2 regions of the Pseudoalteromonas sp. BSi20495 genome follow, and region 2 is predicted to be linked to the other one. Evidence: predicted binding sites of a transcription regulator. Region 2 holds the regulator's gene; the other holds the start of a gene.
The links. Region 2 encodes FliA, which starts transcription of late flagellar genes. Its sites were predicted from a motif close to CTAAAGNTNNNNNNNNNNNNGCCGATA; they were not measured.
Positions count from the first base shown of each region.

Region 1: P20495_RS11225 (flagellin) is a predicted target of FliA. The motif match lies at 1,402-1,428, and genes of this name have one in related genera.

Region 1 covers NZ_BADY01000065.1:3,241-10,898, reverse strand. Annotated here, with positions in the region: gene P20495_RS11220 (flagellin) at 1-116, opposite strand, end outside; gene P20495_RS11225 (flagellin) at 281-1,252, opposite strand; gene P20495_RS11230 (flagellin) at 1,758-2,726, opposite strand; gene flgL (flagellar hook-associated protein FlgL) at 3,047-4,279, opposite strand; gene P20495_RS11240 (flagellar basal body rod C-terminal domain-containing protein) at 4,282-6,285, opposite strand; gene flgJ (flagellar assembly peptidoglycan hydrolase FlgJ) at 6,287-7,282, opposite strand; gene P20495_RS11250 (flagellar basal body P-ring protein FlgI) at 7,415-7,658, opposite strand, start outside.
Region 2 covers NZ_BADY01000083.1:17,651-25,308, forward strand. Annotated here, with positions in the region: gene flhA (flagellar biosynthesis protein FlhA) at 1-1,813, shown strand, start outside; gene flhF (flagellar biosynthesis protein FlhF) at 1,834-3,318, shown strand; gene P20495_RS08600 (MinD/ParA family protein) at 3,311-4,171, shown strand; gene P20495_RS08595 (RNA polymerase sigma factor FliA) at 4,198-4,908, shown strand; gene cheY (chemotaxis response regulator CheY) at 4,949-5,332, shown strand; gene P20495_RS08585 (protein phosphatase CheZ) at 5,350-6,117, shown strand; gene P20495_RS08580 (chemotaxis protein CheA) at 6,133-7,658, shown strand, end outside.

The DNA.
Region 1 (7,658 bases), on a different contig from region 2:
TTAATACGCATACCAGACGATAAACGTTGAAATGATGTATCTAACGCATTACTAGAGTTACTTAGTTGTCTTTGTGCGTTCAAAGAACTCACATTACTATTTACATATAAAGCCATAATAGCCTCCGCTTCAAAGTTCGATGGATTATAACGGGATACCCCTACCCTGTTATAATCCGAGATTTAGAGTACTGGATTTTTAGTCCTCTAAATCATTTATCGCCCATTAAAGCAAAAGCTTTAGCTTTATTTGTATTTAATTTTTATTTACGCCTATATTGTTAACCTTGAAGTAAACTAAGCGCCGCTTGAGGACGTTGGTTAGCCTGCCCTAAAATAGTTTGACTTGCTTGTTGTAATATTTGGTTTTTGGTTAAATTAGCCGTTTCCATCGCAAAATCAGCATCTTTAATACGCGATTTAGCTGCAGATAAGTTTTCAGAAATATTAGCTTGGTTACGAATAGTTGACTGGAATCTGTTTTGCACAGCACCTAACTCTGAACGTTTTTTATCAACAACTGCAATAAGTGCATCCATACCGGCGAAAACTAATTGCGCGTTAACTTGGCTTGAAACACTTATATTACTTGCGATAAATGTTGCCGCAAAAGTATCTGTTGTTAAAGCGGCCCCACCGATATCAGATACACCTTCAGCTAACCCCGATAAGCGCTGTCCTGAAACCGCACTTGCGATACCTGCGATACCTGACAAAGTAAACCCACCATTAGCTGACACACTATTAACTGCTGCAGTAGCACCAACATTTTGCATGCTAAAACCTATAGTTTGCACTGCATCAGCACCAATTTGAAAGCTTGCTGAGTAACTACCATCAAGTAAACTTTGGCCGCCAAATGTCGTATCTGTAGCAATACGGTTTACTTCATCAGATAATTGACGTATTTCTTCTTGAATTGCTAAGCGGTCTTCATCTGTATTCGAACCATTCGAAGCTTGTTGTGCAAGAGTACGGACACGCTGAAAGGTAGACGTAATTTCATCCATTGCACCTTCTGCCGTTTGGGCTAAAGATATACCATCATTCGCATTTCGGTTCCCTTGATTAAGGCCAAGTATTTGCGATTGTAAACGGTCTGAAATTTGTAATCCAGCAGCATCATCAGCTGCACTATTTATGCGAAGACCCGAAGAAAGGCGTTTAAAAGACGTGTCTAAATCTCCACCGCTTCTATCAAGTTGTCTCTGTGCATTTAGTGCGCTCACATTGGTATTTACATATAAAGCCATAATATACTCTCTTCTTATCTGTCAAAGTTAAGTCACTATCTCATTCGAAAGAAAGTGGATATTTGACAAAGTGACTAGATATGTACGCATAACTCATGCCTAGGGGCAACTATCTGCCACTTTGTAAGTTAATAATAAACTTACAAATACATAAGCAAACATTAGGCCAACTTTAGTTAACTAAAATAAAGAAGTATACAAGCAGCCATTAGACAACGCTTGGTTTGTGATTGGGCAGGCTAAAATAGTAGTATTATAATAAAAAAGAGTAATAAGGCCCTTACGGGCCTTATGATCTGATAAGTTTGAGAGTGGGTTAACTTTCATAAACTAATGGCATAGTTTATGCTTATGTTTATGTGTTCTGCAAATGTAAGAACTGTTGGGATTTAAAGCCTCCGCTTGAAAAATCCTGTAGCGCCTTTGTTAATACCCCATTAAACAAAGGCGCTTTTATTCTTCTTCGTCAATACTTTGACTAATCTTTCTGTTAAACCTTCACCGATTAACCTAGTAAGCTTAATGCAGCCTGTGGACGCTGATTTGCTTGACCTAAAATTGTTTGGCTAGCCTGTTGTAAAATCTGCATCTTGGTTAAATTAGCTGTTTCTGCAGCAAAGTCAGTATCTTTAATACGAGAACGTGCCGCTGATAAGTTTTCTGATATATTCGATTGGTTACGAATCGTTGATTGAAAACGGTTTTGAACCGCACCTAACTCAGCGCGTTTTTTATCTACTACCGCAATTAAAGAATCCATGCCTGCAAATACTACTTGTGCATTTGCTTGGCTAGATACACTAATAGCTGTAGCTACGAATGACGCGGCAAATGTATCTGTAGTTAGTGCTGCACCACCGATATCAGAAGCACCTTCAGCAAGTCCTGATAAGCGATTACCTGTAACAGCACTTGCCACAACAGCAATACCAGACATTGTAAAACCACCATTAGCTGATACACTGTTTACACCTGCAGTAGCACCTACATTTTGCATACTAAAACCAATAGTTTGCACTGCATCAGCACCGACTTGGAAATTAGCATCATAACTACCATCAAGTAAGTTCTGACCACCAAACGTCGTATCTTCTGCAACACGGTTCACCTCTGATGATAAAGAGCGAATCTCTTCTTGTATCGCTAACCTATCTTCATCTGTATTAGAACCATTTGATGCTTGTTGAGCAAGTGTACGAATACGTTGAAACATTGATGTTACTTCATCAAGTGCTCCCTCAGCAGTTTGTGCTAAAGAAATACCATCGTTTGCGTTACGGTTACCTTGATTTAAGCCATTAACTTGTGCGGTTAGACGGTCTGAAATTTGAAGTCCCGCTGCATCATCTTTTGCGCTATTGATGCGCATACCAGATGATAAACGTTGGAATGATGTATCTAATGCGTTACCAGAATTGCTTAATTGTCTTTGTGCGTTTAATGCACTAACATTTGTATTTACATATAAAGCCATAATATCTCTCCCGAAGTAAACTTATCATTTACTCTCAAACTTACTAGATTAAGCAGTAGTTGTTATTTCAACGCTTTGCTTGGTTAATTAAGTTATCGGTCCCTTTAAAAAATCCTTTAGCTTTTTTTAATTTTTTTATTCTTTATTTTTAACTAACTGTAATTTAATGGTTTTACCTATTTCAGTAAATTAAATAACACGATAGAAAACACTTGTTTATTTTTAATAATAAAAACCAAGTAGCTAAATTTAAAGGGGATAATCTTAAAAAGAAGGGAAAGATTCGAATAAGGCAAGTTGTTGCCTTATTCTTTGTAAAATTATAGATAATCAAATAATGAAAGGTTGGCTAAACGGCCAAAGGTTGCCTGAGATGCTTGAAGAGCTGTTTCTTGCTTTGTAAGTTCTGTAATAGCTTCAGTTATATCAATATCAACTAAGCCAGATCTTGACGATTTGTTATTGATATCTAAATCAGTATTTGACTGCTGTACTTTGTCTGCTGTATTAATTCGACCTCCAAGACCTGCTTGAGTAAGCGATACATTGTTCTTTGCATTATTTATCTGTACTAGTGAGTCAGCAAGAACTTCCTTAAATTCTTCTTGTGTTAGGCTAGGGTTCGTTAATCCTGCAATTAATTCATTCATTGAATTTAACACATTCTCTTTTTTAGGAGCTTCTAACGCAAAATCAACTTGTCCGCTGGCAACTGGAGATATACTAATTTCTAGACCTGCAAAACTAATCTTGGAACCACCAAAGTCACCTGCCGCCAATATTGTTCCACTCTGTTCAATTTGATAAGTATTTGGAGTACCCACAGTTGTTATAACATTTATTGTATTTGAGCCAATAGGAGCCGCGGGATCTGGGTCAAAATTAGATTTATGAAATAAGTCAAATTGCCCTTGTTCTGTTACAAAGACTTTAGCACTCGTTATACCACCAATCACAGTTCCGTCATTTGATGTAACATTTAATCGAGCGTCCACTTTTTCAAATGCATCAAAACCATTATCGCTCGATTTTATATCAACACCTTCAGCTATTTTTATCTTGTGTTCACCTTGATCCCCACCATATACATATATACCTGTTGATGACTCAAGTGCATAAGTCTGAGTATTATCTTGATAGCCTGAAAATATATATTTTCCATCTTCTGTTTTAGAATTCATTAAATCTAGCACGCTACTTTGAAGTGCTTTTATTTCTTCAGCTATAGACTCTCTGTCGACATCATCATATGCGCCATTACCTGCTTGAATAGTCAATGTATGTGCTTTTTCAAGTGCACTTTTAATTCCTTTGAGAGCTGCTTCCTCTATATTTAAACGGCTAGTGAGCATTGTAATATTTTTAGTGTATTGCTCATTACTTTGTATACGATCTGTATACTGCAAAGCACGAGCCGAAGCCGACGGATCATCCGAAGCTGTTAAAACTCGCTTTTGTGTATTAACTTGCTCTTGCGCTTTGTTTACGCTTTGTTGATTATTTAAAATTGAATTCAAACTATTTTGATACATTAAATTATTTGATAAGCGCATAACTACCTCGCAGCACTAAGTAAAGTGTCAAAAATGGTACGGGCCGTCGCTAAAACTTGTGCTGAGGCTGCATAAGATTGTTGAAAACGTAATAAATTAGCAGCCTCCTCATCTAGATTCACTCCCGAGAGTGATTCGTACCATGCTTCTGATTGTTGAGCGAGTGCTTCAAACGCCTCACCATTTGTTTTCGCCTGGCTGGTTACCACACCAATATCACTTACTAATCCCGCGTAAGCTTGATTAAATGTTTTATGGTTATCTGCATTCGTACCCGAAACCACATTTTGACGAACTAACTCTCCACTTTGTAATTCAGCAAGCTTTAAACCATTTCGATTATCATCGAAGCCACCTTCGTTAAATTCTAATGTGAAGGTATCACCCGTAGCAGTTGTGCCTTCTAAATCAAAATCGAAACCATATAATTCAAATCCATTACCTGCTTGCTGTAACATATTCTCTGCCGGAGGCGTTATCGTAAATGTACTGGTATTAACTCCATCTGATACTGTATATTCATCCAAGTTGGCTGTTTTAACTATCGAAATAGGCCCATTTGTAAGCCCAACTGGAGAAGAACTAAAACTGCCTGTTGTAACATCCGTAACTTCACCCACAGTAATTGTTGCAGAACCTGTATTATTAATATCGTTGGCGGTTCTAATTGGTGCGGCTAATGCTAAATCTTCACCACGCCCTGTTGTCAAAGACATACTTGCAGCAGCTTCTGAATTAAGCTTTATTTGAAACTGATCACCTGTATTTCCGGTCCCCGACACATTAATCTGTAACCCATATGACTCACCACTGGTAATAGTAGATGAATCTATAACTCCAGCAACTATATTTGCTGTTGAAGGGTTACCCAGCGGTTCACCTTTATTATCAACCGGCTGAATTTCTACTGTTGTGCCACTAGTATATGTAACTATGAAATCACTTGCCGGCAATTCACTACTCTTACCTGGCTCGAGCGTTGCTGTCATGGTTGAACCACCAGTATTGGCTGCATAAGCATAACCGCCGACTGCAGGTATATTAAATATATTGCCACCTAACTCACCATTAGCATCCATACCAAGCTTATTTTGCTCATTAAAAGAATCTGCAATAGCCAATCCCATTTGACCAATTTGATTTTGTGCTGGTACTAAAATATCGTCTCTAAATGCAAGTAAGCCGCCAATTTTTCCTTTCAATTTACTTGTATCAACTTCGAGAGGCACAACTTTACCACCATTAACATCAAGCTTAAGCTCTTTAAAATTAGGATCTGGGTCACCTCGCATGGAAAATAAATTAAAAGAACCATTCTGCATAACTACTGCTTCACCTGTACCCATAAAAACAAGCTTTTCACCGTTGGGGCCATCAAGTGTTTCTATATCTATAAGTTCTGACAGGTCACGAATAGCTTTATCGCGCTCATTATATGTAGAGCTAGCATCAGCTGCATTATTAGTACCATTTACAGCAGCAATATCTTGATTCAACGTGCTTATTTTCTGAACTAACCCATTAGCTTCATCAGTGAAAATTTCGAGCTGTTCGTTTACTATATTTTTTTGATCGAACACAATTCCTGAAAGCCTATCCATTTGATTTATTAAATTTTCAGCATCAGTCATCACTAGCGAACGCGAAACCGTTGAAGATGGCTGGTTAAGTGCTCCTTGAACATTGTTAAATAAAGAGTTAACGCTTGTAGATAAACTATTCGATTCTTCAGAAAATAAAGTATCAACACGATTAGCTTCTACCACAAATTGCTCAAAGAAAGTTTTATTCGATGTATCTCGGTTTAATTGTTCCTGAGCAAACTGATTCAGTAATCGGTAAGTTTCACCTCGACCAACCTGATTATCAATCATGGTTGAATGCTCCGTTCGTTCACGAACATAACCTTCAGTATTTACATTTGCGATATTTTTGCTTGTCGTCTGCAGTAGCTCTGAGTTAGCCCTAACTCCAGAACTGGCAATACTTAATAAATTAAACGACATATTACTTTACTCCTTGGCGAATAACGTTTGCCGCAATATCTTTTAATTCAGTACTTTTCAGTACTTGTTTTATTTTGCTAGCATAATTTGGATCGGTTGCATAACCCGCTTTTTGTAACGAATCTAAAAAGTCGCTTGGCTTTGCTGTATTTTTTAATGCCTCTTGATAGCGTGGGTTTTGTGTCAAAAAATCAACAAAGTCATTTACACTTTCTTTTATTGAGTCGTACGCCCTAAAGCTTGCTTTCTTTTTGACCGCTGTACCTTGCTCAAATTCGAGTGTGACTTTACTGGCTTTTTCACCTTCCCAGCTTTTATCTGATTTAATATTAAATAAGTTATTTGAACTGTTACCATCACTTTTATTAATGATATGTTTACCCCAACCAGTCTCAAGCGCTGCTTGCGCAACCATTACAGCCGGGTTTAAACCAATTTTCTTTGCTGCCGTTTTAGCGTGTTCCCACACAGAGCTAACAAACTCTTCAGCCGATTCAAATACCGGAGTCTCTATTTTTGATTCTGTAATATCCATGTTCATGTTCGTACTTACAGGCTCTACTGATTTATTATTATTTTCATGAGGAAGTTCTGAGCCCACTCGCTTATCACTTAAAAAGTCCGCTGTTGTTCTCAAAACAGATCCGGGCATAAAGTTTTTACCATCAGGGGATAACTGTTGAACGATTAAGTCTGCAAGGCCTAAAGAACCATTTGATGATAGTTCTGTCGATAATTGTTGATCGTGCATTTCTTCAAAGAACTTAACCCCACTAGAATTAAATGGGCTTTCTTTGTCCTCAAATGCTTCGTTTGCCTTGCGCATACTTTTAAGTAACATTTGAGTGAAAATTGCTTCAAATTGTGCAGCGGCTTTTTTTAGCGCAGCCTTTGATGCATCAGTCGATGAATCACCACTGGTTAAGGCTTCTTTACGAAGTGAATCTAAGTTGCCTAAATCAAAAAAGTTTTGCTTATCGAGATGATTTGTTTCCATCAGCTTTTTGACACAATAATGAGTAATGCAATTAAAATGCAAAAATTGAGCCAGTTGACTAACTTTAAATTAGATATATTGCGAGGGGATGATTTTGCCCTAGTAAAAATGTTACTAGGGCGTATTTAAATACTAAATAACAACTAGTTGACCGTTTATTGCACCAGCCTCTTTTAGCGCTTCAAGAATTGCCATCAAATCACCTGGTGCAGCACCAACTTCATTGATTGCTCTGACTAAATCGTCCAAGCTAACACCTGGATTAAATACAAATGCACGTGAATCATCCTGATTCACATCGATAATACTTTGATTAGTAACGGCGGTTTCACCTTCACTTAATGCATTAGGCTGAGATACATTTTGTTGCTCTGTA
Region 2 (7,658 bases):
TAACGGTGGTGATGCTGCCGGTAAGGTCATTGAAGCATTTGGCTCAGTTGTAATTGGTGGTAATTATGCAGTTGGTTTAGTTGTATTTTTAATTCTTATCATTATCAACTTTGTAGTAATAACAAAGGGTGCTGGACGTATTTCTGAGGTATCTGCACGTTTCACCCTTGATGCAATGCCAGGTAAACAAATGGCAATAGATGCCGATTTAAATGCCGGCTTTATTAGTGCTGAGCAAGCGCGTGACCGTCGCGAGGAAGTAACTCGCGAAGCCGATTTTTACGGTTCAATGGATGGTGCGAGTAAGTTTGTAAAAGGCGATGCAATAGCCGGTATCGTTATTTTAATTATTAATATTGTAGGTGGCTTATTTGTTGGGATGATCCAGCATAACTTAAGTTTTAGCCATGCAATGGAAGTATATACACTTCTAACCATTGGTGACGGTTTGGTTGCTCAGCTTCCATCATTATTGCTCTCAATTGGCACGGCAATTGTAGTAACACGTCAAAATGAGTCGCTTAATATGGGTGACCAATTCAAGAAACAACTTGGTAACGAAAAGTCACTCTTTATTGCTTCAGGTATTTTGATCATCATGGGGTTAGTCCCTGGTATGCCGCATTTTGCTTTTTTGAGTTTAGGCGCACTACTTGGTTACTTAGCCTATTACACGCAGCAAAGTAAAATCAAAGCTGCTGCAGCCGAAGCTGAAGAGGCTGCAAATGGCGGAAGCACCGCGACAGGTGTTGCGAATAAACAAGAGCAAAAAGAGCTTGGTTGGGATGATGTTCAGCAAGTTGATGTAATAGGATTAGAAGTAGGGTATAGATTAATTCCGCTGGTTGATCAATCACAAGGTGGTGAACTACTCAACCGGATTAAAGGAGTGCGTAAAAAGCTTTCTCAAGAGCTTGGATTTTTAGTTCCTCCTGTTCATATTCGCGATAATTTAGAACTAGACCCTAATGCTTACAGAATAACGCTAATGGGAGTATCTACTGGTGAGGGGGAGCTTAAGCATGGTGATGAGCTGGCTATTAACCCAGGGCAAGTATTTGGTCCAATAAAAGGAATTGAAACTAAAGATCCTGCATTTGGATTAGACGCGGTTTGGATTAAACCTGATCAAAAAGACGAAGCTCAATCTTTAGGCTATACCGTTGTTGATTCTGCCACAGTGGTTGCAACTCATATTAGTCAGTTGTTAACTAACAGCGCAGCGTTGTTACTAGGGCATGAAGAAGTTCAAAACTTACTTGATATGCTTGGAAAGAGTCATCCTCGTTTGGTTGAAGGACTTGTCCCTGATGTATTGCCGTTAACCGCTATTGTAAAAGTACTACAGAACTTATTGAACGAAGGGGTGGCTATTCGCGATATGCGATCAATTGTACAAACCCTTGTTGAGTATGGTCCTCGTAGCCAAGACCCTGATGTATTAACGGCTGCAGTGCGTATTTCTCTGCGTAGATTAATTGTTCAAGATGCGGTTGGAATGTCATCTGAAATACCTGTCATAACCTTGGCGCCTGAGTTGGAACAGATGTTGCATCAGTCATTGCAAAATGCAGGCGATGAAGGTGCCGGTATAGAGCCAGGACTTGCAGAGCGACTTCAAGTGTCATTGAATGAAGCGCATCAAAATCAAGAAATGGCCGGTGAACCTTCAATACTGTTAACGTCAGGAATGTTACGTACTGTGTTATCTCGTTTTGTTAAGTACACCATACCAGGATTAAGGGTGATGTCTTATCAAGAGGTGCCAGACGAAAGACAGATAAAAATTGTCAGCTCTGTAGGCCAACAATAAGATTTTAAAGGGGTTGAATAATGAAAATTAAACGTTTTTTTGCTAAAGATATGCGTACAGCACTTAAAGAAGTGAAAGATGAACTTGGTGTTGATGCGGTTATTATGTCTAACAAAAAGCTGGCTAATGGCGTTGAGATTGTAGCCGCAGTTGATTATGAAAAAGCGGCCCCTAAATCAGCTGCACAGCCGCAAAATACTTTAGCGCGTGCGGATGACTCAGCACAATCACACAGTATACATAATTTTGTAAAGCCAGAGCTTCAACGCACTAAAGCTGCCCCCCAAGCTAGGGTTGCAGATAGTTTAGAAGCTTTACTAGAGCGTCAATCTCCTCGCCCACGTTCACCTGAATTAGCATCAATGTTTTCTCAATCGGGTATTGAAACGACCGATAATTATCAAGAGCCAGTTGTCAAACCTCGCTCAGCGAATATGTTTGCTCGCGAAGATATTGCACCAACACGTCCACAGACCCAAGCCGATAGTTTAGGTTTTGATGACCTAGATCGTGATTTTGATGATCTAGATAGCCCCGTAACACCTCAAGCGCACGTTAAAAATAATGAAAGTGAAGAAATGACGTCAATGCGTGAAGAAATGAACGCTATTCGTCAATTGCTAGAGCACCAAGTGTCAGGTTTAATGCAGCAAGATATGGCACGCCGTGACCCCACACGTGCTTGTATGATTGACCGTTTAGTTGGTATGGGAATCGATAAAGAAGTTGCAGAACAAATGGCGTGTTTTGTACCTGATGACGTATCTCGCCAACAAGGTTGGAAGGCTTTGTTAACAATGGTCGAAGACCAGATGCAAACTACGAATAATGAAATACTACGTCAAGGTGGTGTTTACGCATTGGTAGGCCCTACTGGTGTGGGGAAAACGACAACAGTTGCAAAGTTGGCTGCTTTAGGCGCACAGAAATACGGTGCAGATAAAGTGGCGCTAATAACCACCGATACATACAGAATTGGTGCTTATGAGCAACTTGCAACATACGGTCGAATTATCGGTTGTGGAGTAAAGCAGGTTAAAGATGCTAATGAATTAGCTGAAGTTTTATACCATTTACGAAATAAACGTCTAGTATTAATTGATACAGCAGGTATGAGTCAACGAGACTTACGTTTAACAGAGCAATTGAATACGCTTATGCGCAATCAACGTGTTGATATTCGTAGTTATTTAGTATTAAGTGCAACAGCGCAAATAAATGTCTTGCAAGAAACAGTACGACATTTCAAAAAAGTGCAGTTAAGTGGTTGTATTTTCACCAAGTTGGATGAATCTTTAAGTTTAGGTGAGATTATTAGTATTGCGATTCAAAATCGCCTTCCAATAGGGTATCTTACTAATGGTCAACGAGTTCCAGAAGACATTCGTGTTGCAAATGCAGAAAAACTAGTAAAAAAAGCTGAGCAATTGTATTTGAAAAGAATAAAAGCACAACATTCACGACACCAAGCAGTGGCGTCGAGCACAGTAGGGATGTATGATTAACACAGTATTAGATCAAGCAAGCGGCCTGCGCAAAATGAGTCAAAACAATAACAACGGCGTAAAAGTTATCGCTGTTACTGGTGGCAAGGGTGGTGTAGGTAAAACAAATGTTTCACTTAACACGGCAATAGCATTAGGCCAGCAAGGTAATCGAGTTTTAGTACTTGATGCCGACTTAGGTCTAGCGAACTGTGATGTGATGCTCGGATTACGGGTTGAACGTAATTTATCACATGTACTTTCTGGTGAGTGTGAACTCGATGAGATTTTAGTTGAAGGTCCTGCAGGAATTAAAATTGTACCAGCGACCTCTGGTTCTCAGAGTATGGTGGAATTATCACCGTCTGAACATGCAGGCCTTATACGCGCTTTTAGCGAATTAAATACCGAATTTGATATCTTAATTGTAGATACCGCTGCGGGTATTTCAGATATGGTACTGAGCTTTTCTCGTGCTGCTCAAGATGTAATGGTTGTAGTGTGCGACGAACCGACTTCAATCACAGATGCTTATGCACTTATTAAAGTGTTAAGTCGTGAGCATGGGGTGTATAAATTCAAAATTGTAGCTAATATGGTTCGTAGTATGCGTGAAGGTCATGAGTTATTTGCAAAACTTTCAAAAGTAACGGACCGATTTTTAGATGTGTCAATGGAGTTGGTTGCAACAATCCCTTATGACGAAAATATGCGTAAGGCAACTCGCCGTCAAAAAGTGATTGTAGAACTTTTTCCTAGTTCTCCTGCTTCAGTTGCCTTTAAAGCACTGGCGACAAGAGCAGTGAAATGGCCTATACCTAACCAACCTTCAGGACATTTAGAGTTTTTTATTGAGAAGCTAGTTAACGGCTAATTATGACAACATTGGTAAATAGAGCTATGGGATATCAATCAACACAAAATTTAAATGTGATTGTTGAAAAACATGCATCGCTAGTCAAAAAAGTGGCATGTCATTTAATTGCTCGTTTGCCTCCAAGTGTCCAACTCGATGACCTAATTCAGTCGGGTATGATAGGCCTAATTGAAGCATCAAAAAACTTTGATGCAACCAAAGGCGCAAGTTTTGAAACGTTCGCGGGAATACGAATTCGCGGTGCCATGCTTGATGAAATGCGCCGTGGTGACTGGGCTCCTCGGTCGGTTCATAGAAAAAGCCGTCTTGTAGCCGAGACGATTGCTGGATTAGAAAGTAGCTTGAATCGTGAACCAACCGATATAGAAGTTGCTGAAAAACTTGAAATTTCGTTAAATGAGTACCATCATATTTTAAACGATGTAAACACAAGTAAAGTGTTAGGCATCGAAGACCTCGGGGTCGATGAAGATGTTATTACCACGGCGGGCCAAGATTTAACGCTAGACAAACCGTTTAATAACGTTAAAAATGAACGATTTAATGAATCATTATTAAATGCTATCAAGTCATTACCAGAGCGAGACGCAATGGTACTTTCTTTGTACTATAACGATGAAATGAATTTAAAAGAAATTGGACATATACTCGATGTAAGTGAATCGCGTGTAAGTCAGATACATGGTCAGGCGATGATTAAGCTAAAAGCAAAAATCAATGACTGGATAAACTAGTAGTAAGTAAATACAGGTTAAGACCTCACTGGAGGATGTTTTGGATAAAAACATGAAAATTCTTGTTGTTGATGATTTTTCGACAATGAGACGTATTATTAAAAATCTATTGCGCGACTTAGGCTTTACCAACGTCCAAGAAGCGGATGACGGCTCTACAGCCTTACCCATGTTACAAAATCAAGTTTTTGATTTTGTGGTAACAGATTGGAACATGCCAGGAATGCAAGGTATTGATCTTTTGAGAGCGATAAGGGCTGACGATAAATTAAAACACCTTCCTGTTTTAATGGTGACAGCTGAAGCTAAAAAAGAACAAATAATAGCAGCGGCTCAAGCTGGTGTTAATGGCTATATTGTAAAACCATTTACAGCTGGCACATTAAAAACTAAATTAGAAAAAGTGTTCGAACGCTTAGGTTAATAATAGGGGAAAGGCTTATGCCAGCACCTGCTGCGCCTCGGATAACGTTAGAACAAGCTCGTCAGCTCGTCACTTTTTTAGAAAATGGCGAACATGATAAAGCTGATCAACTAATTTTAGATACTGCATCTAAAGAGCAGTCAGAAATATTTGACGAAGTGGGAAAGTTGACGCGTCAACTACATGAAGCTTTAAAAGGCTTTGAGCTAGACACGCGCCTAACAGATCTCACTAACGACGCTATACCTGATGCTAAAAAACGGCTTAATTATGTCATTGAGATGACAGAAAATGCTGCAAATAAAACCATGGATGCGGTTGAGGCGAGTTTACCGATAGCACAACAGTTAGCTGATGAAATATCCCATATCAAACCGACATGGGACCGTCTAATGAGTCGTGAAATTGAACTCGGTGAATTTAAAGTACTGTGCCACAGCATTGATAAATTCATGAGCAGTTCTCATCATAAAACTGATGAGTTACAAAGCTTCATGACTAACATATTAATGGCCCAAGATTATCAAGATTTGACAGGTCAAGTAATTCGCCGAATTATAGAACTTGTTAGGGAAGTTGAAGAAAGCTTACTTCATCTTTTAACTGCTTTTTCTGAACAAGATATCAGTAAAGCAGTCACCCTAAAACCACAAAAAATAGATGACCCAGTTGACCCAGAAACATTAGCAGGTCCTGAAGGGCCTATTATTGATAAAGAATCACGTAATGATGTTGTGTCTGATCAAGATGAAGTCGATGATCTTTTATCAAGTTTGGGCTTCTAAGAGGAGAGTAACTGCATGTTTGAAGTCGATGAAGATATTTTACAAGACTTTCTTGTAGAAGCAGGAGAAATCCTTGAGCTTTTATCTGAACAGTTAGTTGAACTGGAAAACAATCCAGAAGATACCGAGTTGCTAAATGCTATATTTAGAGGCTTTCATACCGTAAAAGGCGGTGCTGGATTCTTAGCTATGACTGAGCTTGTTGACGCATGTCACGGCGCAGAAAATGTATTCGACTTGTTAAGGCAAGGCGTTCGTTCTGTTAATTCTGAGCTAATGGATGTTATCTTACAAGCACTTGATACTATCAATGAAATGTTTGCGACGATTCAAAATCGTGATAAACCAGAACCTGCGGATCCTCAACTACTTGAAGTTTTACATAAGTTAGGTCTCCCCCCCACAGAAGACGAGTTATCAGGTACTTCTCCTGAAGTTGTTGTAGAACAGCCTCAAGAAGAAGCCGCTGAAGCACAAACTCCCAGTACTGATGGTGCGGACCCTTTTGCTTTTGATGAGCTGTTTAGTGGTCCAACTTCATCTGAAACTGACTCTCAAATTGATGAAATTACAGAGGATGAGTTTGAAAACCTACTTGATGAATTACATGGTACAAGCCAAGAATCGGCAGTAAAAGCCCCCACAAATAGTCATGATTTGAATGGTGATATTACAGACGATGAGTTTGATAATTTACTAGACGAGCTTCATGGTGTTGGCAGTTTCGGCTCTGTTGCAGCGCAAGAAAGTAATGTTACACCTGATGTACAAAAGCCATCGCCTTCGACTAACAATACAGATTCATCGAACGATGATATCAGTGATGATGAATTTGAATCACTGTTAGATGAACTTCATGGTAAGGGAACTGCACCTAAATCTTTAGAAAGCACTCCTGCGATTGCTGAAAAACCAGCCGCAAAACAAGCTGTTCCTAAGCCCAAAGCAGCCCCAGTACCAAAAGTTGAAGCATCAAAACCAGTACCTGCAAAACCTGCTGAAAAAACAGCTGCTAAAGCACCTGCTGCAGCTCCAAAAAAGGCTACTGCACCAACTGCTGAAACGACAGTGCGTGTTGACACTAAACGCTTAGATCAAATTATGAATATGGTCGGTGAATTGGTACTTGTTCGTAACCGCTTAGTTAGCTTGGCTACGAATTCTGAAAGCGAAGCAATGGGTAAAGCTATATCTAACTTAGATGTTGTTACTGCTGATATTCAAGGTGCGGTTATGCAAACCCGCATGCAACCAATTAAAAAAGTGTTTGGCCGATTTCCTCGAGTTGTTCGTGATTTAGCACGCAGCTTAAATAAAGACATTAATCTATTATTAGTTGGTGAAGAGACTGATTTAGATAAAAATTTGGTTGAGGCATTAGCCGACCCTTTAGTGCATTTAGTGCGTAACTCTGTTGATCACGGTATTGAAATGCCAGATTTTCGTGAGGCTGCTGGAAAACCAAGAACAGGTACTGTTACGTTATCAGCATCTCAGCAAGGCGATCATATTTTACTTACCATTAAAGATGATGGTGCTGG